DNA from 4 places in the Cutibacterium sp. LaCa_255 genome. Region 1 is predicted to be linked to each of the others. Evidence: riboswitches for the same ligand, from Rfam matches in the RefSeq annotation. Region 1 holds a riboswitch; each other region holds the start of a gene.
What was found. Region 1 has a riboswitch for cobalamin ahead of ACP8ML_RS09780 (prenyltransferase/squalene oxidase repeat-containing protein). Riboswitches for the same ligand answer to the same signal wherever they lie in the genome.
Positions count from the first base shown of each region.

Region 2: another riboswitch for cobalamin. It lies ahead of ACP8ML_RS06260 (FecCD family ABC transporter permease); the one in region 1 lies ahead of ACP8ML_RS09780 (prenyltransferase/squalene oxidase repeat-containing protein).
Region 3: another riboswitch for cobalamin. It lies ahead of cobO (cob(I)yrinic acid a,c-diamide adenosyltransferase); the one in region 1 lies ahead of ACP8ML_RS09780 (prenyltransferase/squalene oxidase repeat-containing protein).
Region 4: another riboswitch for cobalamin. It lies ahead of mutA (methylmalonyl-CoA mutase small subunit); the one in region 1 lies ahead of ACP8ML_RS09780 (prenyltransferase/squalene oxidase repeat-containing protein).

Region 1 is NZ_CP190956.1:2,146,450-2,153,554, reverse strand. It holds gene ACP8ML_RS09790 (ABC transporter family substrate-binding protein) at 1-1,137, shown strand, start outside; gene ACP8ML_RS09785 (hypothetical protein) at 1,218-1,907, opposite strand; gene ACP8ML_RS09780 (prenyltransferase/squalene oxidase repeat-containing protein) at 1,953-3,788, opposite strand; cobalamin riboswitch at 3,774-4,013, opposite strand; gene ACP8ML_RS09775 (leucine-rich repeat domain-containing protein) at 4,237-6,642, shown strand; gene ACP8ML_RS09770 (tetratricopeptide repeat protein) at 6,776-7,105, opposite strand, start outside.
Region 2 is NZ_CP190956.1:1,394,585-1,401,689, forward strand. It holds gene ACP8ML_RS06235 (helix-turn-helix domain-containing protein) at 1-70, opposite strand, end outside; gene lpdA (dihydrolipoyl dehydrogenase) at 222-1,625, shown strand; gene ACP8ML_RS06245 (hypothetical protein) at 1,809-2,438, opposite strand; gene ACP8ML_RS06250 (hypothetical protein) at 2,445-3,011, opposite strand; gene ACP8ML_RS06255 (hypothetical protein) at 3,069-4,367, opposite strand; cobalamin riboswitch at 4,872-4,993, shown strand; gene ACP8ML_RS06260 (FecCD family ABC transporter permease) at 5,155-6,174, shown strand; gene ACP8ML_RS06265 (ABC transporter ATP-binding protein) at 6,171-7,004, shown strand; gene ACP8ML_RS06270 (ABC transporter substrate-binding protein) at 7,001-7,105, shown strand, end outside.
Region 3 is NZ_CP190956.1:529,602-536,706, reverse strand. It holds gene cobBC (bifunctional hydrogenobyrinic acid a,c-diamide synthase/histidinol phosphate aminotransferase CobBC) at 1-962, opposite strand, end outside; gene cobO (cob(I)yrinic acid a,c-diamide adenosyltransferase) at 962-1,576, opposite strand; cobalamin riboswitch at 1,617-1,753, opposite strand; gene cbiT (precorrin-6Y C5,15-methyltransferase (decarboxylating) subunit CbiT) at 1,777-2,373, shown strand; gene ACP8ML_RS02355 (energy-coupling factor ABC transporter ATP-binding protein) at 2,590-3,423, opposite strand; gene cbiQ (cobalt ECF transporter T component CbiQ) at 3,420-4,265, opposite strand; gene ACP8ML_RS02345 (energy-coupling factor ABC transporter substrate-binding protein) at 4,262-4,696, opposite strand; gene ACP8ML_RS02340 (energy-coupling factor ABC transporter permease) at 4,689-5,372, opposite strand; gene ACP8ML_RS02335 (precorrin-8X methylmutase) at 5,666-6,319, shown strand; gene ACP8ML_RS02330 (ABC transporter substrate-binding protein) at 6,524-7,105, opposite strand, start outside.
Region 4 is NZ_CP190956.1:750,598-757,702, forward strand. It holds gene ACP8ML_RS03265 (nucleotide sugar dehydrogenase) at 1-76, opposite strand, end outside; gene ACP8ML_RS03270 (hypothetical protein) at 73-453, opposite strand; gene ACP8ML_RS03275 (alpha/beta fold hydrolase) at 558-1,565, shown strand; cobalamin riboswitch at 1,636-1,887, shown strand; gene mutA (methylmalonyl-CoA mutase small subunit) at 1,967-3,877, shown strand; gene scpA (methylmalonyl-CoA mutase) at 3,874-6,063, shown strand; gene meaB (methylmalonyl Co-A mutase-associated GTPase MeaB) at 6,212-7,105, shown strand, end outside.

The sequences.
Region 1 (7,105 bases):
TATCCCGACTGGACGGCGACATGGAGCAGCGTTCTGCCCAAGGAAGGGGCGAAGGACGCCGCTACCTTCAACGAGGGATGGAAAAAGCTGAACCCGGACTGGTTCGCCGGACCGTTCATTCCGACCAAGGTCGACCAGGCCTCGAAGACCCTGACCGTCAAGCGTAATGACAAGTGGTGGGGCGAGAAGTCGAAGCTTGACACCGTCACCTTCAAGGCGATGAACAACGCCACTCAGACCAAGGCTTTCGCCAACAAGGAGATCGACGCTGCGTCGGGCATTGTCACGAAGGACGGCTACCAGACGGCGAAGAAGCGTCCCGACGCCGAGATGCGTCAGGCCGGGTCGTTGCAGTGGCGTCACTTCACTTTCAACGCCAAGTCGGCGAGCCTTTCGGACAAGAAGGTTCGTCAGGCCATCGTCAAGGGCATCAACCGTCCGGCCATCGCCAAGTCCGATCTTGCGGGATTGCCGGTTCAGGCCGACTCGGTGATGCTCGGCAACCACTTCTTCATGCCCGGTCAGGCTGGTTACAAGGACAATTCCGGGGACTACAAGTACGACCCGAAGGCTGCCGAGAAGCAGCTCGAGGATGCCGGTTGGAAGAAGCAGGGTGATTACCGCGTCAAGGACGGCAAGACCCTGATGATCAACTATGCCCAGCTGACCGGTGTGCCGACCTCTGAGAATGAGGGTGCGCTGTTCAAGCAGGACATGGCGAAGATCGGCGTCAAGGTCAACCTCGTCAACACCCCGAGTGACTCCTTCACCCAGACGCTGAGCAGCCACTCCTTCGACGTCATTGCCTTTGCCTGGAACGGCACCCCGTATCCGATGGCCAACATCCGTCAGATCTACGGTGCCTCCGCTGAGGGCTCCAAGAAGCCGTCGCAGTCCAACTTCTCCCAGCTGATCGATCCTGAGATCGAGAAGCGCATTCCCAGCATTGACGCCGAGTCGGATGTCTCGAAGCGTCGTGAGCTGACCAACCAGGCCGACAGGATCATCTGGGACAACGTCATGACCCTTCCGCTGTACCGTCGCATCTCCTTCACCGCGGTTCCGAAGAACCTGGCGAACTACGGTGCTGCGACCTTCCAGACCGTGCACGCAGAGAACATCGGTTTCCAGAAGTGACGATGAGTTCTCAGGTATGAGAAGCGGGGCCGGGGATGATTCCCCGGCTCCGCTGTCACCGCGGTTTGTTGCGGTATGTGTCAGGACTGACGACGGCGACGCACGACGAGTGCGACGATGAGGGCGATGACCACGACGGCAATGACGACGATCGTGGCAACAGGCCCGGACTTGGAGCCATTGTCTGACGACGTGTCGGCGTTCTGGGTCTTCTTGGTGTTGTCGCCGGTCAGCTGGAAAGAGGCGCCACCGGCGCTCCCGGCGGCCAACTTGGGGGGAGTGCAGGACTTGGTCTTTGGCTTGTTGTAGCACCAGCCTTCGATCGATCCGGGGGCCGGCTTGTACTGGTCAGCACCCTTCTCGGAGTAATCCCACGCAGCCCCGGCGCCGGAGGCGTGGTAATACGCCCAGTACTGACCGTTAAAAGTCTTGGGGCAGGTTTCGGGATGGTTGTTCATCGTGCAGATGAGACTGGATTTGTTCTTGCCGACGGTAATTCCGGCCTTCTTGAGGGCGTCGGCGCCGGTGGATGGCGAGTTGACGCACTGGTTGGACAGCACTTTCTGGTCATCTGTGATGACGAAGACCCAGACGTTGTTGGCGTTGAGGCAGTCGTCAATGGCTTTCGCCTGTCCAGTTTCGGCGCTCGGTGAAGGTGTGGCCTGCGCGGCGACCGAGAAGAAGATGGTCAGGGTGGCGAACAACACAGCGGCGAGCACTCCAACCATGGGTCGGAGTGCTCGCCGACTCTCGATGCGGGGAATACTCACCTGACGATCATGCCTCAGAGGAGAGTATTCGACCCAGCAGCTGTCTCAGACGCCGGTACGCGGCAGCGCTGGACGGTCCGAGGGACGGTTCGACGGGCCGACCGGGGCTGGTGTCACTGGGGCGGGTGCCGTGGCCGATCCAGTTGCGGTGGCCGTTTCGGTGGCGGATGGCGTCGGAGTGGCCGATCCGGTCGGGGTCATCGTCGGTGTGCCGGTGGGAGTGACGGTCGGGGCCACTGTCGGGGAGACGGATGGCTTCGGCGTCTGGGTCGGGGTCACGCTCGGATTCGGAGTCGGGGTAGCCGAGGGGTCGTATGGTGTTAGACGGGCATCCCAGCTCGGTCCAGCATTCCAGTCAGCGGCGGAGGACTTGAAGTACCAGCCTTCAATGGATCCGGCCTTGGGCTGGGCGCTCGCGGCGCCGGTCCTCGAGTGCTCCCATGTCGCCGACTTGTCAGCGCCAGCCGGGGTGGCGTGCCAGTAGGACCAGTACGCCTCGTGGGTGTCGGTTTTCGTCGGGTAGCCGTTGATCATGGTGACCATGCTGCCCTCGGCCTTGACGATGAATCCGGCGGACTCAAGCGCCTCCAGACCATTGCCGAACTTCGAGGCGCAAGCACCCTCGGAGGTGCCGTCGTGCTGCTCAACGTAGACCCACACATGGCCCACGGCGATGCACTTCTGGGCGCCGCCCATGTCACCGGGCTTGCCGGTAGGGGTGACAGTGGGCTTGGTGGTTGGGGTGGTTTTGCAGGAGGGGGTGTTTTTGGGGGTTTTGCCGGACCATGTTGAGGCGTAGCCGTGGCCGGTGATGGCCATGATTGCTTGGTCGGTGGCCATGATGTTGGGTTCGTGGTCGTTGCGTTGGGCTTGCCATGCGCCGACTTTCGTGAGGTTTTGTTGGCGGATGAGCCATTGTTTGACGGTTGTCATGTCTTCGCCGCGTTCTGCGAGTGCGCTGGCGAGCATGCCGGTGGAGTTGGCGGCGGAGTAGGTTTCCCAGTAGTCGCCGTCGTCGTGGGTTTTGGTGTTGATGGCCCATGTGGTGGCGTTGTTGGCGGCAGTGTCGATTTTGGTGTGGTAGCCGTCTGGGATGAGGTGGGGGTTGCGTTGGAGGAGGGTGAGGTCGGACAGGGCGATGCCGGTGTAGTCGGGGTCGCCGACGAAGGTTTTCGTGCCGTCGTGGTTTCGTTTGGTGTATCCGAAAGCGCCGGCATCGTCACCTTGGGTGCCTTGGGTGGACAGCAGTTTGTCGAGGATCTTCGTTGGTACCGGGCGGTTGGCGCGGGTCAGTGCGATGGTGATGAGGTGCGGGCCCCAGTACATGGTGACGCGGTTTTGCATGCCTGGGGTGTCGTCGTTGATGTAGCTGGCGAGCTTGATCCACAGGTTTCCGGTGTCTTTGCCGAGGAAGTAGGTGGGATCCTCGCCGAGAATTTCGGCGGTCATGATCACCTTGGCCAGGCCAGCCGGGTTCTTGTCGACGTACTTCGGGCCGGCTTCCTTGAGGGCTGTGGTCATTTCTGTGACGGTGTCGGGGTGGGCGTCTGAGCCGACCAGGGCGATGATGCCGTCGGCGATGCCGCCGGCCTGTCTGTAGTTTGTCGGGTCTTCCTGCCACTTCTGGGCGAGCCAGTCGGCGGCTTTGGCGACGTAGGTGCTGGTGGCGGCGGTGTCGTTGACCGATCCGGCCCACATGGCACCCTTGACCGGGTTGGCCGGCGGATCGAAGCAGTAGGGAGCAGAGCCGTCATCAATGGTGGCGGTGATGGCTGCATGGGATGGCGCGGGCTGCGGGTCAGCGAACGCTGGTGCCGCGAACGGCGATGCGACGAGCGCACCGGCGGCGAGGCCGGCGACCCATTGATTGAGCCTGGTCATGTGGCGGGCCTTCTTCCTGAGGCTGCGTTGCGCTCCGGACGGGAAGGGCCCCTGAGTCGAACTCACCGCAGTCCTCGACGGTGTGTAATATTCCTTCGACAACCCAGGTACTCCGACTCGGGATGAGCCCCTCACGGTTGCGGGTCAGTTCCGGATTCGCACCGGATTCCCCTGCGGTCGCGGTGTCAGTTTAGGCTTGGCGCCACCACATGTCCACATTCGGGTTCGGCGACGAGAACACCTTATGTTAGGATCCTGGTGGTTTCATCGATGGGGAACCTGGTGTGAATCCAGGACTGTCCCGCAACCGTGTAGTTCGACAGAGATGTCGGCAAAGTCGGATCACCGTCGTTGAGATGTCTCGTACTCAATTCCGTCGTGGACAGCGGAATGGTCGGTCCTGTCTTTGGATGACGACGAAGCGTCCACGCAGTGAAAGGCAGGACCTGTGAGACGGTTCAAGGGGTTGGCCGTGGTGTTGTCTGTGGCCATGGCCATACCGATGGCCATCGTGTCATTCGTTCCGGCGTCGGCAGCACCGGCGACGTCGTACGACGATGAGGCGCAGAAGTGTATCGATCAGAAGCACGTGTTCGTGTATGCCGAGCGTGATGACGGGCATGTCGACACCGGCTGCGCGTCGAAGTTCTCCACTGGGGTGGAGGCGTTGAAGTCAGCCGGTTTCGACATCGGCAGCACCGATTTCGGTGGCGACCTGGGAATGTTCATTGATTCAATCAATGGATATCCGGAGAACCCCGATAAATTTTACGCCTATTGGGGTTATTTTCATGGTCAGCCGGCTGGTAGGAATGCCGAGACAAAATGGGAGTACTCGCAGCTAGGTGCCAGCAACTACCACCCGAAGCCTGGCTCGATCGAGGCCTGGCATTACATGCTCATTGATGGCCCGTGGGAGGTTCCTCCGACCTGGAAGCCGAAGGTTGATCCAGCCCCGACGACTCCGGTAGCGTCCTTCGAGATTCCTGACAAGGCCCTGCAGAAGTGCATCACTGACAAGTTGGACACCACTACCCCTTCCAAGGATCAACTTGCTGGCGTGACGAGCCTGAGTTGCCGGAATATGGGAATCAAGGACCTCACCGGCCTTGATCGGCTGACCGGTCTGGGAAAAGCCTTTCTGTCGGGTAACAAGATTAGTAATCTCAAGCCGTTGGCCTCCTCGACTGGCATTTTCAGCCTGGATGTCAACAGCAATGAGATCACCGACGTCGCGCCTCTTAGGTCCTTGACGAAGCTGTCCCGGCTGGACGTCGGCAAGAACCACATCCGTGACCTATCCGCGCTCAAAGACATCAAGGGTCTAGGTGACGCCGACATCACCTCGAATTTCCAGGCCGTTGACGGTGACTCGGCCACCGCCGGGGTTCAGGTCCCCGTCCCGACAGCTGTCGACCATCACGGTACGACCTTCGTGGCCGACCGCGAAGTGCCTGAGGGTGTCAAGATCAAGGGCAAGAACGTCACCTATCCCTCTGCTGGCGACTACGTGTGGCAGTTCCGTGACGCCTCGACGTACTTCAACGGGTCCATCACTGTCCATGTCGTCGCGGCTCCCGAACCACCGAAGCTCGTCGATATCCCCGATGCGAACTTCAAGTCCTGTCTCCAGGATGCCGTAGGTGCCGGTAAGCCGCTGACGGCTGAGAATCTTGGTGCGCTGACTGAGGTCAAGTGCATCGGCAAGGGCATCGAGGACATCACGGGTGCCGAGGCCCTCACCAATGTCAAGACGCTGTACCTGACGACCAACGAGATTGAGAGCGTCGATCCGCTTGCCGGTCTGACGAAGCTCGAGACGCTCTACCTGCCCAACAACCACGTCAAGGATTTGGCTCCGCTCGCGGGTCTGGGGAATCTCAGGACGATGAGCCTGGATCAGAACCCCATCACCACGGTGAAGCCGCTGTCCTCGCTGACGAGTCTCACGGACCTGACGATCAACCAGAACAGGCGCGGCAAGTACAAGTATCCGGGCATCACCAGCCTCGACGGGCTGGGCGCGCTTCCCAAGCTTGCCCGTTTGGTGGCGAACAACAATGTCAACTTGGCCGATCTGTCCGGGATCTCCGGTACCACCTCATTGAAGAAGCTGTTCCTCAACGGTGACAAGGTCTCCGACCTGACCCCTATCAAGGGGTTGACGAACCTCGTCGAGGCCGGTTTCGACAACAACGAGATCTCCGATGTTTCCGCTCTGGCCGGGATGAAGAATCTCACCAAAGTGGGGCTCAGCTCAAACCACATCTCCGACCTGTCCCCGTTGTCGGGTCTGGAGAGCATCGCATTCATGGGTCTGCGTGCCCGCTGGCAGACCGTGACGGCCTCGGCCGTTCCAGCCCGGCAACAGGTCGCGGTTCCGATGGCGAAGGCTGCCGACGGCTCCAAGGCTGAATTCATCGCTCCTGAAGGTGTGACGGTATCGGGTGACAAAGTGACCTATCCGGAGGCCAGCGATGGTTACAGATGGACTTGGTCGCACAAGGACGCCACCAGCCACTCCGAGGACTTCTCGGGGACGTTGATCCAGCCAGTGACGGCTGCGGTTCCAGCGCCGACTGTCACCCCTACGGTGACTCCGACCCCTACGTCGACGGAGACCCCGACCGTTGTGCCGACTGCCGCCCCCACCGAGACGCCCACGGTGTCCCCGACGATGACTCCCACGGCCGTTCCTACCGGAACTCCGACTGTCGACCCTGCGGCAACACCGACTCAGGCTCCGTCGACCTCTCCGGACAAGCGCGGACCTCATCAGGGCAACATCCCGGTGAATCCGTCCTTCCCGGACGATCCCACGCGCCATCCCGGACTTCCCTCCACGGGAGTCTGATTCCCGAGTGACCGGAAGGGGCCCCACCGCCCATGGTGGGCCCCTTCGTCATCTCACACGCGGGTCGTGCCAGACAACGAGATCTGTTCGCGGCCACGGCTTCGAGTTCTGAGGATGGACGCGTACCGGTGAGCTACCACGTCCGTCCGGTGCCGGAACCCGAGTCCTTCTGGGAGGTATTGGCCTGGTCGAGCGCCTTCTGACGCTGTTCCTGAGCCTTCCTGAGCTTATCCTCGAGCTCGTCTTTCTTGTTCTGCTGACCGGAGGAATCCGCTTCCTCACCGGCATCTCCTCCGCCACCATTCTGGCGCTTGCGATCGAGTCGAGACCTGGTGTTGCTCGCCGCAGCTTTTTGGGACGACGAGGTGCAGCTCGCGTCAGTGAGTACATCCTTGCCCTGACGCCACCGCACGAGGGCTTCGTCGCGGTTGTCGGCCTCGGCATAGCGATCAGCCGACGCCTC
Region 2 (7,105 bases), 750 kb from region 1:
GCGTCATGCCGCGCTGCTTGCGTGCGTCGCGGATGAGGCGACCGACGGCAGCTGGGGTGATGTTGTCCACAGCAGATCCTTTCGACGAGATGAAGTCTTCCGACAAGGATATATCAGATCTGAGGTTGAACCGCGGGGCAGAAGGGGCCAGTCGCAACCCGACAGAAATCTCCTCAGTGAGATCTTCGTCACAGGCCGACCTTCCCACTAGAGTGTTACCCATGAGCTCACATTTTGACGTTGTTGTCCTCGGAGCTGGCCCTGGCGGCTACGTTGCCGCCATTCGTGCCGCTCAGCTCGGCAAGAAGACCGCCATCATTGAGAAGGAATATTGGGGTGGTGTCTGCCTCAACGTTGGCTGCATCCCCACCAAGTCGCTTTTGCGCAACGCGGAACTTGCGCACATCGTCACCAAGGAGGCTGGCGCCTTCGGCATCGGCGGCGACATCTCCGTCGACTTCGGCAAGGCCTACAGCCGGTCGCGTGAGGTGTCTGACCGGATGGTCAAGGGTGTCCACTACCTCATGAAGAAGAACAAGATCACCGAGTTCTCCGGGTGGGGTGAGTTCACCGGGCCCAAGTCCGTCGTCGTCAAGGACGGGCAGGGTCAGGTGTCCGACGAGATCACCTTCGACAACTGCATCATCGCCGCTGGGTCCACCGTCAAGACCTTGCCGGGAACCCAGCTGTCGGCCCGCGTCGTCACCTACAAGGAGCAGATCCTCTCCGACGAGGTCCCCGGATCGATCGTCATCGCTGGTTCCGGCGCCATCGGCACCGAGTTCGCCTACGTCCTGGCCAACTACGGCGCCCAGGTCACGATCGTCGAGTACCTCGACCGGATGGTCCCCAATGAGGATCCCGAGGTCTCCAAGGAACTCACCAGGGCCTACAAGAAGCTCGGTGTCAAGGTCATGGCCGGTACCAAGGTCGAGTCGATCGACGACTCGGGAGACAAGGTCAAGGTGACGGTGAGTCCGGCCAAGGGCGGCGAGTCCACCGTGCTCGAGGCTGACCGGGTCCTGCAGGCTGTCGGCTTCGCCCCGCGGGTCGAGGGTTACGGCCTGGAGACCACCGGTGTCAAGCTCACCGAACGTGGCGCCATCGAGATCGACGACTTCATGCGCACCAGCGTCCCGGGCATCTACGCCATCGGTGACTGCACGGCCAAGCTCATGCTGGCCCACACCGCCGAGGCCCAGGGCGTCGTCGCCGCCGAGACCATCGCCGGGGCGCAGACCATGCCCATCAACTACGCCATGATCCCTCGGGTCACCTACTGTCAGCCGCAGGTCGCCACCTTCGGCTACCCCGAGGCCCAGGCCAAGGAACAGGGCTACGACGTCAAGGTGTCACGGTTCCCGTTCTCGGCCAACGGCAAGGCTTGGGGCATGGGTGACGGGTCCGGCTTCGTCAAGGTCGTCGCCGACGCCCGTCACAACGAGCTGCTGGGAGCCACCATCATCGGACACGACGTGTCCGAGCTCATCCCGGCGCTCACCGTAGCACAGATGTGGGACATCACCACTGACGAGGTCGCCCGCAACATCTTCCCGCATCCGTCCCTGTCGGAGGCCCTCAAGGATGCTGTCGAGGGTATTGGCGGAGAGATGATCAACATCTGACGTTCTCATGTATGGCTTGAGGCGGGGTCCTGATGACGGGGCCCCGCCTCGGAGTCTGGGCCGCAAGCCCCGGTGTTGCAACAGAGCGGGTTCGAAGACGCGAATGGAGGGCATGAGACCCACGACGAAGACGGATCGAGGGGCCGCGGTCATCCGCGGCCCCTCGATCTCTGGTGTCCGGTGTCAGTACGAGAGGTCCTCGTACTCCGGGTTGTCGATCTGGAGTTCGGCGTACCGGCTCTCGGGGGCCGAGACGTGGTACGGGCGACCTGTGGCCTGCCAGCTGAGGTTCGGCGCACAGTGGACGTTCTGGGCGTCGGCGTCGAGGATGATGAATCCCCAGGCCAGACGTCCTTCCTTGCCGGCGGGCAGGGTGTAGGGCCCGACGACCTGCTTGAGCGACCAGTGGACCTCGTTGACGTAGGTGAACCCGAAGGTCTGCGTCATGATCTTGGCCAGGTCACCCTGACCGGCGACCTTTGCGCTGACCTGGAGGGTCTGGGTGCGCGACTGTTTCACCTTCGTCGAGACGGGCACCGCATTGGCGGTGTTGTTCGCGACGCTGGAGGCATCGGTCTGCTTGAACCAACGCTTCTTGGCCGTCAGGTAGGTGCCGTTCTCACCGGGGGTCGAGCACGCGGTTCCCGGCTCGTAATCGGAGTTCCACCGTTGCGGCAGCTCGAACTGGGTGGGGTCACTGGCGGAGGCCGACTCGGCCGCATGGGCGTCGGAGACGGCGAACGGGGCCACTGACAGGGCAGCCGCCGCCGCGAGTGTGACCCCGCGACGCACCTGGTGTGTCAGGAATCCCATGGGCGATCAGGCCTCGAGGGAGGGGTCGTTGTCGCGGGTGCTGATGGCGATGTGACGCTCCTTCGGAAGGCTCGCGGTGAACTCGCCACCGTTGGCCTTCCAGGTGTGATCGGAGCCGCAGACGGTGTGCTGGCCACGGAAGTCCGAGACGACCCATCCGGCACGCAGGACCGCGGTCTTGCCCGGCGCCAGGTTGTACGGGCCGACGGTGTCGCCGACCTCGTAGGACTGGCTGTCGGTGTAGCTCGTCGAGAAGGTGACGTGGATGAGGTCGAGGATCGGGAAGTCGACCCCGGCCGAGACGTTCCAGGTTTTCGTCTTGGTCTCGGTGATGGTCCGGGTGATGGGCAGCGGCTCGTCGTTGTAGTTCGAGATGGTCCACGTGCCGGCCGAGCCGTCGAAGTAGCTACGGGTCCGGGTGATGGTCTGGCCGGTCTCACCGATGTTGGCGCAGGAGGCGCCGATCGTCGTGGGGTTGGCGGCCTGGGCCGGGGTAGCAGCCTGGGCCGGAACGACCGTGAAAGCGGCCGAGGCGGCGAGGGCTGCGGGAACGGCAAGAAGTCGGGTGATCATGAGTGTTCTCCTTCGTGGTCGGGATTGACGGTGGTCGTGGTGTCGGGGACGGCTAGGTCAGCGGTCTGACTGAGTCGGCAGGGGGAGCTGGCGGTACTTGTCGGGAGTGACGTCGATCTTGCGAACGCTGCCGTCCCGGGAGGTGACGGTGGCCTCGGCCCAGAAACCGCTCGGCGCCGAGGCGGTGCCGTAGTTCGACACCAAGCTGTACTTTCCGTCCCTGCCGCAGTGGATCTCGCGATAGTTCACGCGGGTCATCGTCGTGCCATAGGTGACGCGCACGCGCTCACCGGGCTGCAGATGTACCGCACCGAGGGCGGTTCCGACGGGCATATAGGCACGGTAGGTGCTGTCAACCGAGCCAAGCCATCCTGCCGGCGGGCGGCCGTAGCGACCCATCCAGTTGGCGTACCCGTTGTACTGGGCGCCCACGACGAAGTCGGTCACCGGGTGGTAGTCGTAGGGGGCCTTCGACCAGTTGAGGAAGTCCGTCGAATAGCCGGGCTTGCGGTAGGTGGGCTGGATCGACGAGATGTCGTAGGGGTACCACGCGATGTCGCGGGCACGGCAGGTCTGACCCTTCGCCGGCCAGGACGGATCCTTCTGCGGAGCGACGGCGGGCTCGACGACGTGGTCGGTCGGCTTCGCCACGGACTCCAGGCTGGGGCCCGACATGGCGGTGTACGCGTCCGATCCCATCGGCTTGCTGTTGGCACCCGCGTGGCGCGACGGGATCTGCATCGCCAGATCCGAGATGGAGCCGTCGGCGTGGATGAGGTAGACGAAGGCGTATCGCCCGGCCGGACCGGTGCCACGAATGACGTTAGCGCCGTTGGAGTTCTGCAGGACGCCGTCGCGGCAAGTGACGAACATCGAGACGAAGTCCTTCTCGAGGACGCCGTATTCGACGCGGATCGACTCACCTGGCTTGAGCTTGACGGGACCGACGGTCTCACCCTCGACCCAGCCATTGGACATCTTGAGGCCGATGTCAGACTTGGCGGTGGTGTTCCATCCAGAGGGGAGCTTCGCCGCCGAGGTCGCCGAAATGTCGTGGTTGCTCTCAGTTTCGATCGTGCCGGTGTACGGCACGACCTGATCGGTGCGGTTGGTGAACTGGATCGTGCCGTCGCTGAGGTAGCGTCGTCCCGTCTCACCGTAATGCCACTCGGGGTATCCCTGGGCGTGGGCGGAGGCATCCGTGCACGACTCATAGAGGTGCGCGATCGGATAGCCCTGCGGCTTGGGTGGAATGACGGCGTGAGCCGCCGGCACCTGCATCATGGCAGACACTGCGAGGACTGCCGAGGCAGCCGCCGCGAGAACTCTGCGCCCTGGACGTCTCTTCAAGGACATGGCTTTTTCATACTCCTCACGGATTCGCATCCATAGGAATTGACGTGCTTCACAGAGCCCCTGTGGAAGTCGATGCACGCCCCTGTCAAGGAGTATGGGCAACCATCCCGGGAGGATCTGCGATCCGATGCTAGCGACGCGGAGGTTCAATTCACAAAGGGCGGCGATCTGGAATATCGAGTAATGACGCGGTTGCGAACAGGACATGAACCCGTGATGACGAGCATGTGATCGGACACCGAACCGGTGCAATGACGCCCAAGCAATAACAAGACCACTGGACCCGTCGACAGCCTTTATATCATCTCGTAAATATATACCGAATCCGCACGTCGCCTTCCGGGTCCGCCATCACTGCATGACCTCGCATGTGGACAGTGTACGAGTGAGACATCCGCCACTTCTTGGACATGTCGCTCGGGATGGAAATTTGGATTCTCGGGGCGGGGTCATGGATGAGTGGGACGATTCACCACCTGCGTGGTACGGTGCGTTTCGCCGGCCAGGGAACCTGGTGCGAATCCAGGACTGACGCGCAGCGGTGTGGGTGATGGCTCGCCGCGAGCCCACTGGGTGGAGACACCTGGGAAGGGGGACGAGCCGCGCGACCCCGAGTCCGAAAACCTCCCGGCGAATGCAGCCGCCGTACGCCTCGCGAGATGGGCGTCAACCGCCAGGAGTTCCTTTGCCACACGTCCGCCATCGAGACACCCATCCCTGCGCTTCGCGCGGGCAACGGCAATCGTCGGACGGATCGACGTCATCGCGGGCCCACGAGGATCGCCGGTTGCCCGCCGGGCCCGTACTGCTGGTCCTGGCGGTTGCTCTTGCTCTGAGGGTCGTGCTCTCGCTGGCCTTCGGCACGATCCGGCTGCCCGTCGAACAGGCGTGGCATGTCCTGGATGTACACGTGCGCGGAGGCAGCGTCGAGGCCACCGCGGACCAGATCGTGTGGGGGTTGCGACTTCCACGAACGGTGCTGGCCGTCGTTGCCGGGGCCGGACTGTCCGTCGGTGGTGCCGTCATGCAGACCTTGGTACGCAACCCGTTGGCCGATCCCTACATGCTCGGGGTCTCGGCAGGGGCCAGCGTCGGGGCGACAGCCGCCATCACCACGGGAACGCTGGCGGCCTTCGGCGTGTACTCGCTGTACCTGGGTGCCCTTCTCGGTGCCCTCGTCGCGACCGCGGCCGTGTTCGGCATCGCCATGGCCCAGGGAGGTCTGAGCCCCTTGCGGCTCGTCCTCACCGGTGTCGTCATGTCCTCGGCCTTCAGCGCGATGTCGAGCTTCCTGGTCTTCCACAGCAACGACCCGAAATCGGCCCAGTCCGTCCTCTTCTGGCTGTTGGGCAGCGTGGCGGGTGCCTCCTGGCAGACCCTCGTGCCGACGGCGGTGGTGGTCCTCGTCACCCTGCTGTTGCTCATGATTGGATCGAGGTGGCTCGACGCGCTGGCAGCAGGCCCGGAACTCGCCTCCTCGCTCGGGGTCCCGGTCACCGGCCTGAGAGTCGCCCTCTTCATCGTCCAGGCCATCCTCGTGAGCGCGATCGTCGCGGTCTCCGGCGGCATCGGATTCGTGGGCCTCGTCATTCCCCACCTCACTAGGCTCCTCGTGGGACCGCGCCATCGCGTCGTCCTGCCGGTCAGCGCTTTGTTCGGTGCGCTCTTCCTCGTGTGGGTCGACGTCCTCTCCCGGGTGGCGAGCCGACCTCAGGAGACTTCGTTGAGCATCGTCACAGGTCTGCTAGGAGCCCCAGTACTCCTACTACTGCTGGGACGGCGCCACTACCAGTACGCGGGGGCATGATGGGAACCCGACTGACCACACGACGTCTCGCGGCGCAGGTCGAGGGGCGAACCATCGTCCGAGACGTCGATCTGGACTTCGAACCCGGTACCGTCACGGCCATCATCGGGCTCAACGGTTCGGGCAAGTCGACCCTGCTGCGTGCCATCGCCGGAATCAGCCGGCCGGCCGCCGGAGACGTGTTCCTCGACGACGTCCCCCTCCGACGTCTCTCGGCCAGACAACGCGCACGCCAGGTGTCCTTCGTCGCCCAGGAGGACTCACCACCTGGTGACCTGCTCGTGCGTGAACTCGTCGCCCTGGGTCGCACCCCTTATGGACGGCCGTGGGACCACGGCGGTGAGGACGAGCATCGCATCGTCATGGAATCACTAGACCGGGTCGACATGTCCGACTACGCCGATCGACCCTGCTCACGACTGTCCGGTGGGGAACGCCGTCGAGTCATGCTGGCCCGTGGGCTGGCCCAGCGCACTCCCATACTCATGCTGGACGAACCGACCAACCACCTGGACCTGGCCCAGCAGCACCACCTGCTCGCACTCATCCGTGACCTCGACCAGACCGTCGTCGTGGCGATCCATGACCTCACGTTGACCGAGCGGTACGCCGATCACGTCGCCGTCCTCGCAGGGGGACACGTGCTCACCCAGGGTCCACCACATGACGTGTTCACCCGTGGCGAGGTGAGCAGGGCGTTCGGCATGAGGCTCACACGCCACGTCGACCCCATCACGGGCCTATCCCATCTTCTCTGTGACCCGGCGAGCCCCGGCCCGTTGTGTCACACCCATCCCACTGACACATCCCGACCGGAAGGCACCTCATGACCCGATCACCACTCATCGTCGCCGGCGCGGCCGCCCTCACCATCGCCCTCACGAGCTGCGCCCACGTGACCCACACGAGTTCCTCGACCTCGAGCGCCTTT
Region 3 (7,105 bases), 1.2 Mb from region 1:
TCCTCCAAATCCGTGGCGTGCATCTCCGGGAATCCACCGCCCAGGTACAGGCCCTGGATGCCGTCCGGAAGACGTCGATCGGTGAGGGGATCGACGTCGACGACCCGGAACCCGGCCGCCCGCAACATCTCGGTGGTCTCGGGGTAACGGAAGGTGAAGGCTCGCCCCGCGAAGATTCCGACCACCGGCGGCTCGTCGAAGGAATGGCCTTGCCAGCCAGCTGATTGCAGAGCGGCTCGCGGATCCCAAGGCTCGACGTCGAGGTCGGGTGCGGAATCGGCCAGGTCCATAACGGCGTCGAGATCGACGTGTTCGGCGATGAGGTCACCCAGGCCGGCGACCTTGGAGGCGGAGTGCTCCCACTCCCCCGCCGGGACCAGGCCCAGGTGGCGAGACGGCACGAAGATCGACTCGGTGCGCGGAATCCGCCCCAGCACCGGGATGCCGAGTCGGTCGAGTCCGCGCACGACCTCGGCACCATGACGAGGAGAGGCGACCCGGTTGAGGATCACACCGGCGATCGTGACATTCGGATCAAACGTCGCCAGACCTGCCACCACTGCGGCGTGGGTGAGGGACGCATGAGCGGTGTCGACGACCACGACCACCGGGGTCTGGGTCGAGGTGGCGATCTCGGCGCTGGACCCGCGTCCGGTCCCGAGCTGGCCGTCGAAGAGGCCCATCACTCCCTCGATGACCGCAATGTCCGCCGCATCGGGGGTGACGAAGCCATGGGCCAGCAGCGGGGCCATGAGCTCGTCACCACACATGACGGAGTCCAGGTTGCGGCCCGGACGACCACTGGCCATCGAGTGGTAACCGGGATCGATGTAATCCGGCCCGACCTTGAACGGCGCCACCGTCCGGCCGGTGGCACGCAGGGCTGCCATGAGACCTGTCGCGACGGTCGTCTTACCGCCTCCCGACGCCGGGGCGGCGATGAGGATTCGTGGAATGCGCATCACCATTCGATTCCCGCCTGACCACGCTGACCGGCGTCGAAGGGGTGCTTGACCTTGGTCATCTCGGTGACGAGGTCTGCGGCCTCGACGAGGGCTGCCGGGGCGCGACGGCCAGTGATGACGACGTGCTGGGTGCCGGGGCGGTTGACCAGTGTGTCGACGACCTCGTCGACATCGAGCCATCCCCAGTCCAGCGGGTAGGTGAACTCGTCAAGAAGGTAGAAATCAAGCGCCTCGCTGGCCAGGAGTTCCGACACGTGTCGCCACCCCTCGCGGGCAGCGGCCTCGGGGTCATCGGCGGCATCGAAGGAGCGTGCCCAGGACCATCCAGTCCCCATGACCTCCCATGTGACGGGACCGCCGGCACCGGTCTCCTCGTGGAGTTTCCCGAGAGCTTGCAGGGCGTCCTGCTCGCCGACATGCCATCGTCCGGACTTCACGAACTGGAAGACGCCGACTTTCCACCCTTGGTTCCAGGCGCGCAGGGCGGTACCCATCGCCGCTGTCGTCTTGCCCTTGCCCTCGCCGGTGTTCACAGCAAGAACTGGCCGTAATCGTCGCTGTCTGGTGGACAGCCCGTCGTCTGGTGTGGCGCCACTGCGCGCGTGCGGCATGAACGACCTCCTTGCGGGTCCGCGCCCGTCGGGTCACGGGATTTCCGTGACCTGACCCGCAGGATCGACCTGGCTCGCGCTGAGGCGCTCACAGTGGCGGGACCGCTCCGGATTCACACCGGATTCCTCCCCGAGGGCCATCGTCGATTGTGTCACACGGGTCGGGTTGTCCTCACCCGGCACTGCCCTAAGCTTCCCTCATGACCCATGATCCTGACGCCACCCTCCTCGGACGCACGCCTGGCCTCGACGAGACGCACTTCGCCCATGACGGCCTCATCACCAAACATCCGGTGAGGGCCGTCGCTCTGGCAGCGTTGCGACCCATGCCGGGCCAGCTGCTGTGGGACCTCGGCACCGGCGCCGGGTCGATCGGTGTCGAGTGGTGTCGCACCGATCCGACCTGCCGAGCCATCGGGGTGGAGCGCAAGGCAGAACGGGCCGCCAATGCCCGCACGAATGCCGCAGAACTCACTCTGCCCGGCCAGTTCGAGGTCATCGACGCCGACCTCGCCAAGGGGCTGCCGGAGGGACTGCCCGACCCGGATGCCATCTTCATCGGCGGCGGTGCGACGGAAACTCTCGTCACCCAGTGTCGACCACGTCTGCCCATCGGGGGACGGCTCGTCGTCCATGGGGTGACGATGGAGGCCGAGATGCTCGTGGAGTCCTTGCACCGGGATCTGGGCGGTGACCTCATGAGGTTCGGCGTCGAGACCGCCGACAGCATCGGCCGGCTGCGGGGCTGGAAACCGGCCCGCACCGTCGTGGCGTGGACCTGGCAGCACACTGAGTGACGACGAGCCACCCAGTGTGCACAGTTGTCTGATCCTGGACTCAGCTGATCTGGGAGGCCAGCAGGCAGGCAGCCCAGGTCTGCTCGGCAGCGAAACGCACATGGTGTGGCACTGCCGAAACCGACAGCGCTGACCTGTTCATGATGACCATCGAACCGCCGCACTGTGGCCGCCCCATCAAGAGTGCCTTGTGCCGCTGATGTCACAACGATGACGTCAACACGGACTGCTCGGCGCCAGGTGTGACAGGATCGCGACGACCTCGCTCATCGTTCGGGGACGCTCATCCATCCCAAGACGCCGGACCAGTTCGAGGGGCCAAGGCAGGTGTAGATGGGCCCTCTCCACCATGGTCACATTTGCGAGTAACTCGTCGATCGGCCCCTGCTGCACTCCCCCGTCGACAACGATGAGCGCCTCGTCAGCCCAGGCCAGGGCCAGGTCGACGTCATGGGTAGCCATCGCCACGGTCGTACCGTGGTCGCGCAGACGGTCCAAAGCCTCCAGCATCTTGGTGACGCCGACCGGGTCGAGTCCGGCGGTGGGCTCGTCAAGGAGAAGCAGATCCGGGCGCATGGCGACGGCACCGGCGACAGCAATCCTCTTGCGTTCGCCGTAGGACAGCTGGTGCGTGGCACGCTCGGCAAGATGGCTGGCCCCGAGTAGCTGCAGGGCCTCGGCGACGCGGTCGCGCACCTCCGCCACGTCCAGCCCCATGTTCATCGGGCCGAAGGAGACGTCCTGGCTCACGTCAGCGCTGAAGAGTTGGTCGTCGGGGTCCTGAAGGACGAGCTGAACCGCCCGACGGTGCTCACGAAGCTGGGTGCGCCCGTGACCGAGCACGGTGTCACCTCTCTTGACCTTGCCCTTGACGGGCTTGAGGGAGCCCGACAAGCAACGCATCAGCGTCGTCTTGCCCGATCCGTTTGCTCCCAGAATCGCCACCCGAACTCCAGCGCGGAAGGACACGTTGACGTCGGTGAGCACCATGGGCCGGCCAGGGTGAGTGGCGTACAGGTGCTCGGTCGACAACAGGGCTTCGTCACTCATCTGAAAATCCTTCCGGTCGTCGACCAGCTGATCGCCCAGACTGCGGCGATGACGATGACGACGATGATCTTGAACCGCGCTGATCCGACGCGTTTGACGGGCAGGGTCACCAGTGCGGACTCGAATCCGCGGTTGACCAGGCCGTCGTTGAGGCGGTTGGCCCTCGTCCAGGCTCGAATTCCGACCGATCCGAGCAGCGCTGCGGTGTTGCTCATGCGCCGGTTGAGCCCGCCAAATTTCCCTTCCGGGGCGTCGCCGAGGCGGGCGTGCTGAGCTTCACCGGCCGTCACGACGGTGTCGAGCAGCACGAAGATGAGCCGGTAGGTCAGGGAGGCGATCTCGAGCAACGGGTCAGGGATGTGGAACTTCCGCAACCACGTGAGCAGATCGACCATGGGGGTGGTGACGGCCAGCACCATGAGGGTGAGGGTGCCGCAGACGCCATGTTCAATCAGTGACATCGCCTGGGCGGTGGTGACCGGCCCGATGCTGAACACCCCGGCATGCCACCAGACTGTCCCGATGGGGGACGACCCAAGGCTGATGAGGACCGAGATCCCGCCGACCACCAGGAAGACGATCGGGGCGGCCATGGCTTGCCACAGCACTCGCCCCCGGATGCGTGCCGGGCCGAGGATGACGATGACGCTGATGATCCCGGCGAGTAGCGCCCCGGGCCAGATGCCGGAGCCGACCACCGGGCTCACCCACGACGATGACTCCATCGACGGGGTACACAGAGCGGTCAGGAGCAAGGATGCTGATAGGGCGACCTTCTCACCAACCGGACGACACCGCCAGGGGGAATCCCAGGCGGCGTCGTCGAGAGAGGTGATTGTCATGACTTGGCAGTCGCAGTGGCTTCCGACGAGGTGACGGCGGCCTCGGGCACGTCGTCGACACTGTGCAGGTCAGAGGCGTGCTCGGCCTCCTCACGACCCTTCTTCTTGCCGGACATGCGGCCCAACGCGTACCCGGCAATGCCGGCACCCAGGGCAGCCTGCATGGCGAACAGACCGGACTCGACCTCACCCGAGTTCGGCTCGAAGATCGGCTCGATCCATTTCTTGGCACCGGCTTGCTCGGCGGCCTCGGCGGCAGCGTCGTCAGTCCCCCCGAATCCTTCCTCGTCGCCGCTGGTCTTCTTGCCACCCAGTACCATGCTGATGACGAACAGGGCCACCACGAGGACGATGATGACGGGGGTTACCCACTTGCTCTGTCCGGTCAGAGAATTGTCCTGACGGGTCTTGGTTACGGTGCTCTCAGGCATGAGCCACCTCCTGACTGTTACCGAGGACGCCGAGCTGCTGGAGCTGCGGGGTTGCGACCTTGGCAAGGAAACGGAACAGCAAGATGCCGATGAACCCCTCAATGAGGGCTAGCGGAATTTGGGTGATGGCGAAGATGCCGAGAAACTTTCCAGCAGCTCCCCAGACGCCACCGGTGGGATCCGGGAAGGCGAAGGCGAGCTGGAAGCTCGTGACGACGTAGGTGATGAAGTCGGCGAAGACCATGCACAGGAAGATTGCCAACGCGTCGGATCCGTGGAGTTTCTTGGTGAGTTTGTAGAAGGCGTAACCGGCCCACGGCCCGGCGATGCCCATCGAGAAGGTATTGGCCCCCAGTGTGGACATGCCACCGTGAGCCAGCAGCAAGGCCTGGAAGATCAACACGATCATCCCGAGGAATGCCATGACCGGTGGTTTGAAGAGGGCAGCGCCGACGCCGGTTCCCGTCGGGTGCGAGGACGAGCCGGTGACACTGGGAAGCTTGATGGCGGAGAGGACGAAGGTGAAGGCGCCAGCAGTGGCGAGCAAGAGCTTGTTCTCGGGGTGCTCCTTGACCTCCTTGACGACTCGATAGCCGCCATGGATGACGAATGGTGCGGCAGCCGCGTACCAGACTGCGCACTGAGTAGGTGAGAGAATCCCCTCAGCGATGTGCATGAGGCGTCATCTCCTTTCTCGGGATTCGCGTCCCGTCCTGGAAAGGCCTGACGTGCATGGCAGATCTGACTTTCGGTCCTCACGGGATCGTTCACAGTGGCGCGTCCGTGCCGGCGGTTCCCGGCTTCAACCACGTCATCAGGGCGTTCTTGAATTGTTCTAAGACCAGTGAAACACAGCAATTCAGGGGTTTCATCCAAGGGTTGCCTAAGCGTGATTCCGCCCTGTCACGACGGAATTGGCGAGTGTTACGCTTCCGAGGAATCAGTTTTCGCCGTCGTCAGGAGGACGTCGTGGCCCACGAGTACGTCAACAACGGATCCGACATCTACCGCGAGTCCTTCCGCATCATTCGTTCCGAGGCGAATTTGGATCGCTTCCCCACCGACGTCGAGGGAGTCGTCGTCCGGATGATTCACGCTGCTGCGGATCCCGCCATCGCTGACGACATCGTCTTCACACCAGGTGTGGTCAAGGCCGCCCGCAAGGCCTTGGGCAACGGTGCCCCGATCCTGTGCGACTCCTCCATGACGGCCACCGGAATCATCCGGTCCCGTCTGCCCCGTGACAACGAGACGATCTGTTACATCAAGGATCCCCGCTTGGCCGACATCGCCAAGGCCAAGAACATGACGAAAACCTGCGCAGCGGTGGACCTGTGGGCCGAGGAGGGCAAGCTCGACGGGGCCATCGTCGCCATCGGCAACGCCCCCACCGCCTTGTACCGGGTGCTCGAGGTGTGCGAGGAGACGGGTGCCTGCCCGGCAGCCGTCGTCGGCATCCCTGTCGGGTTCGTCGGTGCAGCCGAGTCCAAGCAAGCCCTTGTCGACTCGCCCCTGGACTTGGAATACCTCACCTTGTTGGGACGACGTGGCGGCTCAGCGATCGCAGTGGCCGCCGTCAACGCCATTGCATCGACCGACGAGCTGACCAACAACCATCGCTGAGAAGCCCCTCACCAGAGCATCGCAGTGGGGCTGAAACCGGCGTCGCCCAGCAGCCGCATCTCACCATCCCAGCCAGGCTCCGTAGCTCGCCTGTCCGGAGATCTGCACCCCTGCTCGCCGTCGTCATGGTCAACGACAACCACGTCAACGTCACAGACACCGCACCTGTGAAGCCAAGGGGTACCGAAGCGGCGCAGCTACCTCTCAGCCCTCGTGCCCGGGCACGGAGGCCGGAATCTTCAGCTGGGGTTTGATCGACGACTGGGGTTCCAACCCCCACTTCTCCAGGCTGACCCTCAGGTGCTCGGCGGCATCGATGTTGAGCGGACCAGAGGTCCACATGGCGTAGGGAAGGTTGAGGTAGCGCTTCTTCTTCACCGCATCCAGGTTCTTGGTCGCCGGATTCGATTCCAAGATCTTGATCTTCTCGCTGTAAGGCTGAGCGTCGTAGTCGACGAAGGCGATGGCGTCCGGGTTCATCTTCGCCACCTTCTCCCAGCCGATGCGCACCCAGGTGTCATTGACGTCATGGGCGCCGTTCTGCGCACCCGCCGCGTTGATGATGGCTTGTGGGCCGCCCTTCCTTCCGCTGGTGAAGACGGTGTCCTTGGCGGAGTCGAAGAGCAGCACCGTCGGGGTCTTCTTGGCCTTCGGAGCCTTCTGAAGGGCACCAAGACGATCATCCATGTCCTTCACGGCCTTCTTGCCGGTGTCCTCGTGCCCAGTGAGGATGGCGAGATTGGTGATGTCGGTACGCACCGCATTCCAAGGATCCATGACGCCGCG
Region 4 (7,105 bases), 1.4 Mb from region 1:
CGACACGGTTGTGCTGGGCGAGCAACACTGCATTGGCCATGCCGACATAGCCCAGTCCTGCGACAGCGATTTTCACGGGCACTCCCAGATAGCTGTGTGCGACGGTATGAATGCTGGCCGTTGCACATGGACCACCATCATCTTAGACGTGTGCGTTGTGGTGTCTGGAGGTTGCCCGTCGGGGAATGCTCTTACTCCCTGACGTCTCCTGTTTCTGGGGTGCCCCTGTGAAGCCGTGGCGGGTGATGACGAGTAGTCGCTGTCGTATTTCGTGTATCCGTAGCCGTACGCCGATTCGCCGTATCTCAGATGCGACAGTTTCGAGGAGTCGGCACGGTTCAGGACGATGCCCGAGACCATGCCTCCTGCGTTCTCGATGGAGGAAACTGTGCTTTCAACCTGGTCGACGGTCGTGTGTCCGACCTGGGCCACAACGATGACGGTGTCTGCCAACCGGGAGAGAATCACGGAGTCAGTGACGGGCAGCACTGGCGGGGCATCCACCACTAAGTTCTCTTGCGGCCAGGCTGTGTGATAAGCGCAATGAGGACGTCGGTATGGTTGAGACGGTTTTGTCCGGGGTGAGCTGTCTGGGAGGAACTATGGACACCATCACCATCACCGTTGATGACGGAGCCGACGTCGACGTCCTTGTCTGGCGTCCTGAGGCTGTGTCGGGGCGCCCCATCAAGGGCTTGGTGCAGTTCTGCCACGGTATGGCCGAGTACGCGGCTCGCTATGACGAGGTCGCCCAGGTGCTTGCGGCCGACGGCTGGCTCGTCGTGGCGAACGACCACCGTGGACACGGGCCGCGTGCTGCCGCCACAGGAGAACTCGGAACCACGTCTGATCGTGGCTACCACCAGATGCTCGACGATCTGTCCGCCGTCGCTGACCACTTCATGGCTAGGTTGGAGGGGAAGCCGTGGTTCCTCGTCGGACACTCGATGGGGTCGTTCCTTGCTCGTGTCCTGGCCGTTCGTCGGGGACGCGAGATGACCGGCCTGGTCATCATCGGCACTGGCTCCTCCCTGGGGCCGTTGAGCACTGTCGCTACCGGGCTGGCCCAGGCCCAGGTGCTCATGGTGGGGGAAGACTCCCGCAGCCCACTGCTCAACACCCTGTCCTTCGGGTCCTTCAACCGGGCCTTCCTGCCGGCTCGCACCGACTACGACTGGTTGTCCCGAGACGCTCGCGTCGTGGACGCCTACAACGACGACCCGCTGTGCGGTTTCGTCTGCACCGCAGCCTTCTACCGCGAACTCGTCCGGCTTATCGAACTCGCCAACTCCACCGAGATCTTCCGAGCGACTCCACCGGCACTTCCCATTCTGCTGATGTCGGGCGCCAAGGACCCGGTGGGGGACTCCGGCAGGGGAGTGCGCCAGGTCGCGCGTCAGTTGCGCGACTCGGGCTCGCGTGAGGTGGACCTCGTTCTCTACCCCGGGGCGCGCCACGAGATCCTCAATGAGGTGAACCGTCGACATGTCCACGCCCACCTGCGCGACTGGATTGATGCCGTCGCCGCCCGACCCGGGACCTTGCAGGTTCGGAAAGCACGGTGAAAGGCCGCTCACGTTCGTTTCGCACAATCGTGCACATGCACCCCCAGTGCGCTATGCCGATTGTGCGCAGCCTAGTATCGTAGGTGCTGGTGCCGAGGAATCCCGTCCGGGGTTTCAAGGCGGTAAGAGGGAATCCGGTGAAACTCCGGAACTGCCCCGCAGCGGTGAGTGGGAACGACATCACCATCGTCGCCCATCTGGTTCTCGGACCGGGTGGACGTCGATCAAGCACTGGGCTTCGGTCTGGGAAGCGGTGACGTAGGACTCGTCGGCAGACGAGGTGCCCATGAGTCCGAATACCTGCCAGAGCGTGTGGTGCACCCGCGTGTGCCACAGCGTCCGAGGTCTCGAGGGCCGGCCGAGGTCGTCCAACCATCCACAGCGGAGCAGGAGTCTGACGAATGACTGATCCTGACAACCTCGCATCCAAGCCCGTCGAGGACAGGATGCCCGAGGAGTTGAGCCTGGCCGGGGACTTCCCGAAGGTCACCCACGAACAGTGGGAGGACGCGGTCCTCAAAGTCTTGAACCGGGGTCGCCCCGAGGGCAAGGAACTCAACATCGAGCAGGGAATGAAGCGCCTCGAGCCGACCACGGTCGACGGCATCCAGATCGAGCCGATGTACCGGCGTCAGGATGCCTCCGAGAAGCTCGGCGCCCCGGGCGTGCCGCCCTTTACCCGTGGCACGACGGTCCGTGACGGCAGCATGGACGCGTGGGACGTCCGAGCCCTTCACGAGGATCCCGACGTCGAGTTCACCAAGAAGGCCGTCATCGCTGACCTCGAGCGTGGCGTGACGTCCCTGTGGCTGCGCGTCGGTGCCGACGCCATCAACCCCGAGGACATCGCCGGCGATCTCAAGGACGTGCTGCTGGACCTGGCCAAGGTCGAGGTCTCCAGCCGCGACGACCAGGAGGCTGCCGCCGAGGCCCTCCTCAAGGTCTACGCCGATTCCAAGATCGAGCCCGACAAACTGTCGTTCAACCTCGGTCTGGACCCGATCGGTTTCGCCGCCCTCAACGGTGGCACCCCGGATCTGTCCGGCATGGGCGAGTGGGTCAGGAAGATCGAGAAGTACAAGAACTCCCGCGCCTTCGTCGTTGACGCCACGATCTACCACAATGCTGGTGCCGGCGACGTGCATGAGCTCGCCTGGGCCATCGCCACCGGCGTCGAGTATGTCCGCGCTCTCATGGAGCAGGGACTGACCGCCGAGCAGGCGTTCGACGCCATCAACTTCCGGGTGTCCGCCACCCACGACCAGTTCCTGACCATCTGCCGTCTGCGCGCCCTGCGCACCCTGTGGAACCGTGTCGGTGAGGTCTTCGAGGTGCCGGCCGCCAAGCGTGGTGCCCGTCAGGAGGCCGTCACCAGCTGGCGTGAGCTGACCCGTGACGATCCCTACGTCAACATCTTGCGAGGCACCATCTCGACCTTCGGTGCTGCTGTCGGTGGTGCCGAGGCCGTCACGACCCTGCCCTTCGATGCCGCCATCGGCCTGCCGAAGAGCGACTTCTCGCGTCGTATCGCCCGCAACACTGGCATCATCCTCGCCGAGGAGTCCAACATCGGTCGCGCCAATGACCCGGCTGGTGGCTCCTTCTACGTTGAGGCTCTGACTAAGAAGCTGGAAGAAGCCGCTTGGGTCGAGTTCCAGGCTGTCGAGGCTGCCGGTGGCATGGCCGCCGCCGTGACCGGCGACCACGTCCGCACCGAGCTCGACAAGCTGAATGCCGAGCGCGCCAAGCGTCTGGCGACCCGCAAGCAGCCGATCACGGCCGTCAGCGAGTTCCCGCTGCTCGACGCCAAGACGGTCGAGACCAAGCCGTACCCCGAAACTGCCGAGCGCAACGGGCTGGAGTGGCGCCGCGACGCCGAGATCTTCGAGGCCCTCGTTGATCGTTCCGCCACCTGCTCCGAGCGTCCGAAGGTTTTCCTGGCTTGCCTGGGAACCCGTCGTGACTTCGGTCCTCGCGAGGGATTCTCCGCCCCGGTGTGGCACATCGCCGGCATGGAGACCCCGGAGTGCGAGGGAGGCACCACTGAAGAGGTCGTCAAGGCCTTCAAGGAGTCCGGTGCCGAGGTCGCTGACCTGTGTTCGAACGCCAAGACCTACGCGGCCCAGGGCCTCGAGGTCGCCAAGGCCCTCAAGGAGGCTGGCGCCAAGCTGGTCTACCTGTCGGGTGCCTTCAAGGAATTTGGTGATGACGCTGCCGAGGCCGAGAAGGTCGTCGACGGGCGCATCTACCTCGGAATGGACGTCGTTGACGTCCTGACCACCACTCTGGACACGTTGGGAGTTGCCAAGTGACCACCCTGCCTCGTTTCGATTCCATCAACCTCGGAGACTCTCCGGTCCCCGCGGACGCACAGGAGCAGTTCGCCAAGTTGGCCGCCGCCGCTGGTGAGCAGGAGCCCTGGACCACTCCGGAGCAGATTCCGGTTGGCCACCTGTACTCCGAGGACGTCTACGCTGACATGGACTGGCTGGACACCTACGCCGGTCTGCCGCCCTTCACCCACGGCCCGTACGCCACCATGTACGCCTTCCGTCCGTGGACGATTCGTCAGTACGCCGGATTCTCCACCGCCAAGGAGTCCAACGCGTTCTACCGCCGTAACCTGGCCGCTGGTCAGAAGGGTCTGTCGGTCGCCTTCGACCTGCCGACCCACCGTGGTTACGACTCCGACAACCCGCGTGTTCCCGGTGACGTCGGCATGGCTGGTGTGGCTGTGGACTCCATCCTGGACATGCGTGAGCTTTTCGCGGGTATTCCGCTGGACCGCATGTCGGTGTCCATGACGATGAACGGCGCCGTGTTGCCGATTCTCGCCCTGTACGTTGTGACCGCCGAGGAGCAGGGCGCCAAGCCCGAGCAGCTCGCCGGAACGATCCAGAACGACATCCTCAAGGAGTTCATGGTTCGTAACACGTACATCTACCCGCCGCTGCCCTCGATGCGGATCATCTCCGACATCTTCGCCTTCACCAGCGCGAACATGCCGAAGTGGAACTCCATCTCCATCTCCGGCTACCACATGCAGGAGGCCGGCGCGACCGCCGACATCGAGATGGCCTACACCCTGGCCGACGGAGTCGACTACATCCGCGCTGGCGAGTCGGTGGGCCTGAAGGTCGACCAGTTCGCACCGCGTCTGTCCTTCTTCTGGGCCATTGGCACCAACTTCTTCATGGAGGTCGCCAAGATGCGCGCGGCTCGCATGCTGTGGGCCAAGCTCGTCAACCAGTTCGGGCCTAAGAACCCGAAGTCCATGAGCCTGCGTACCCACTCGCAGACCTCTGGCTGGTCGCTGACCGCTCAGGACGTGTACAACAACGTCATCCGTACCTGTGTGGAGGCCATGGGAGCCACCCAGGGACACACCCAGTCCCTGCACACCAACTCCCTCGACGAGGCCATCGCCCTGCCGACAGACTTCTCCGCTCGTATCGCTCGAAACACCCAGCTGTTCATCCAGCAGGAGTCGGGCACCTGCCGCGTCATCGATCCCTGGAGCGGTTCCGCCTACGTCGAGAAGCTCACCCTCGAGCTGGCTCGCAAGGCCTGGGCCCACATCCAGGAGGTCGAGAAGGCCGGCGGTATGGCCAAGGCCATCGAGAAGGGCATCCCGAAGATGCGTATCGAGGAGGCCGCTGCCCGTACCCAGGCCCGTATCGACTCCGGTCGTCAGCCCCTCATCGGCGTCAACAAGTACCGTCTCGATGAGGAAGAGGATCTCGAGGTCCTCAAGGTCGACAACACCCAGGTGCTCAAGGAACAGAAGGCCAAGCTCGAGCAGCTTCGCGCCAACCGTGACGAGGAGGCCTGCCAGGCTGCTCTGGAGAAGCTCACCTGGGCTGCTGCCAACCCGGACCCGAGCGATCCCGACCGCAACCTGCTCAAGCTGTGCATCGACGCCGGTCGCGCCAACGCCTCCGTCGGCGAGATGTCCGACGCAATGGAGAAGGTCTTCGGGCGCTACACCGCTCAGATCCGTACCATTGAGGGCGTGTACAGCAAGGCAGCCGGTAGCACCGAGTCGACCAAGAAGGTCCACGACCTCATCAAGAAGTTCGAGGAGAAGGAAGGCCGTCGTCCTCGCATCATGATCGCGAAGATGGGTCAGGATGGTCACGACCGTGGCCAGAAGGTCGTCGCGACCGCCTACGCGGACCTCGGCATGGACGTCGACGTCGGCCCGCTGTTCCAGACCCCTGAGGAGACCGCTCGACAGGCTGTCGAGGGCGACGTCCACGTCGTCGGTGTCTCCTCGTTGGCCGCCGGACACCTCACCCTGGTGCCGGCCCTGCGCAAGGAACTGGACAAGCTTGGCCGCTCCGACATCATGATCGTTGTTGGTGGCGTCATCCCGACCCAGGACTTCCAGGAGCTCAAGGATGACGGCGCAGCCGCCATCTACCCACCTGGCACCGTCATCCCGGACGCTGCCATCGAGCTGATGGAGAAGCTCCTCGCCGCTCACAGCGACGACTGAGACTGGATCGGTCCACGAGACTGAAGGATTGGCCCCTGGAACCCCGCGAGGTTCCAGGGGCCACCGTCATACGGACCTGAAAGCCACTGGGTATGAGCCCTCCGCCATGAACGTTGTCCGTGGGCGGTACGGTAGACGTACCCACCCGATGAAGGAAATGGTGATCATGCCGATCGACGTCCCCGAACTGGTTGAGCAAGTCCTGGCCGGGAGCCGCCAGCACATTGCCAAAGCGCTGACTCTGGTGGAGTCGAGCAAACCGGCACATCGCGAGAAGGCACGCGAGATGTTGCGCCTGCTGGCTCCTCACACTGGTGACGCCATCCGTGTCGGTATCTCGGGTGTTCCCGGCGCCGGTAAGTCGACCTTCATCAATGTCATGGGCACCAAGCTCATCGACGAGTTCAACTACAAGGTTGCCGTCCTGGCCGTCGACCCTTCCTCGACCCGCACCGGCGGTTCGATCCTCGGTGACCGCACCCGCATGGGGGATCTGTGCAACCGTGACGAGGCATTCGTGCGCCCGTCACCCTCCGGCGGTCACCTGGGTGGCGTCGCCCGGGCCACGCGTGAGGCCATGATCGTCATGGAGGCGGCTGGTTACAACGTGGTCCTCGTCGAGACCGTCGGTGTCGGACAGTCCGAGGTCGCCGTGGCAGGCATGGTCGACACTTTCCTCATGCTTTCCGTCGCGGGTACCGGCGACCAGCTGCAGGGCATCAAGAAGGGCATCCTGGAACTGGCGGACGTCGTTGCGGTCAACAAGGCCGATGGCGACAATGCCGGCAATGCGCGTGTCTCCGCTCGTGATCTCTCGATCGCCATGAAGCTCGTGTCCTCCGACGCCGACAAGCGCCGCGTCCCGGTCCTCACCTGCTCCTCGTACACCAAGGAAGGGCTCGACGACGTCTGGCAGGCGATCCTCGATCACCGCGCCTACCTCGAGAAGGACGGGTCCCTGCAAGCCCGTCGTGTCGAGCAGCAGCGTGAGTGGCTGTGGAACATGGTCCGCAACGAGATTCTCGAGTCACTGGACACTGAT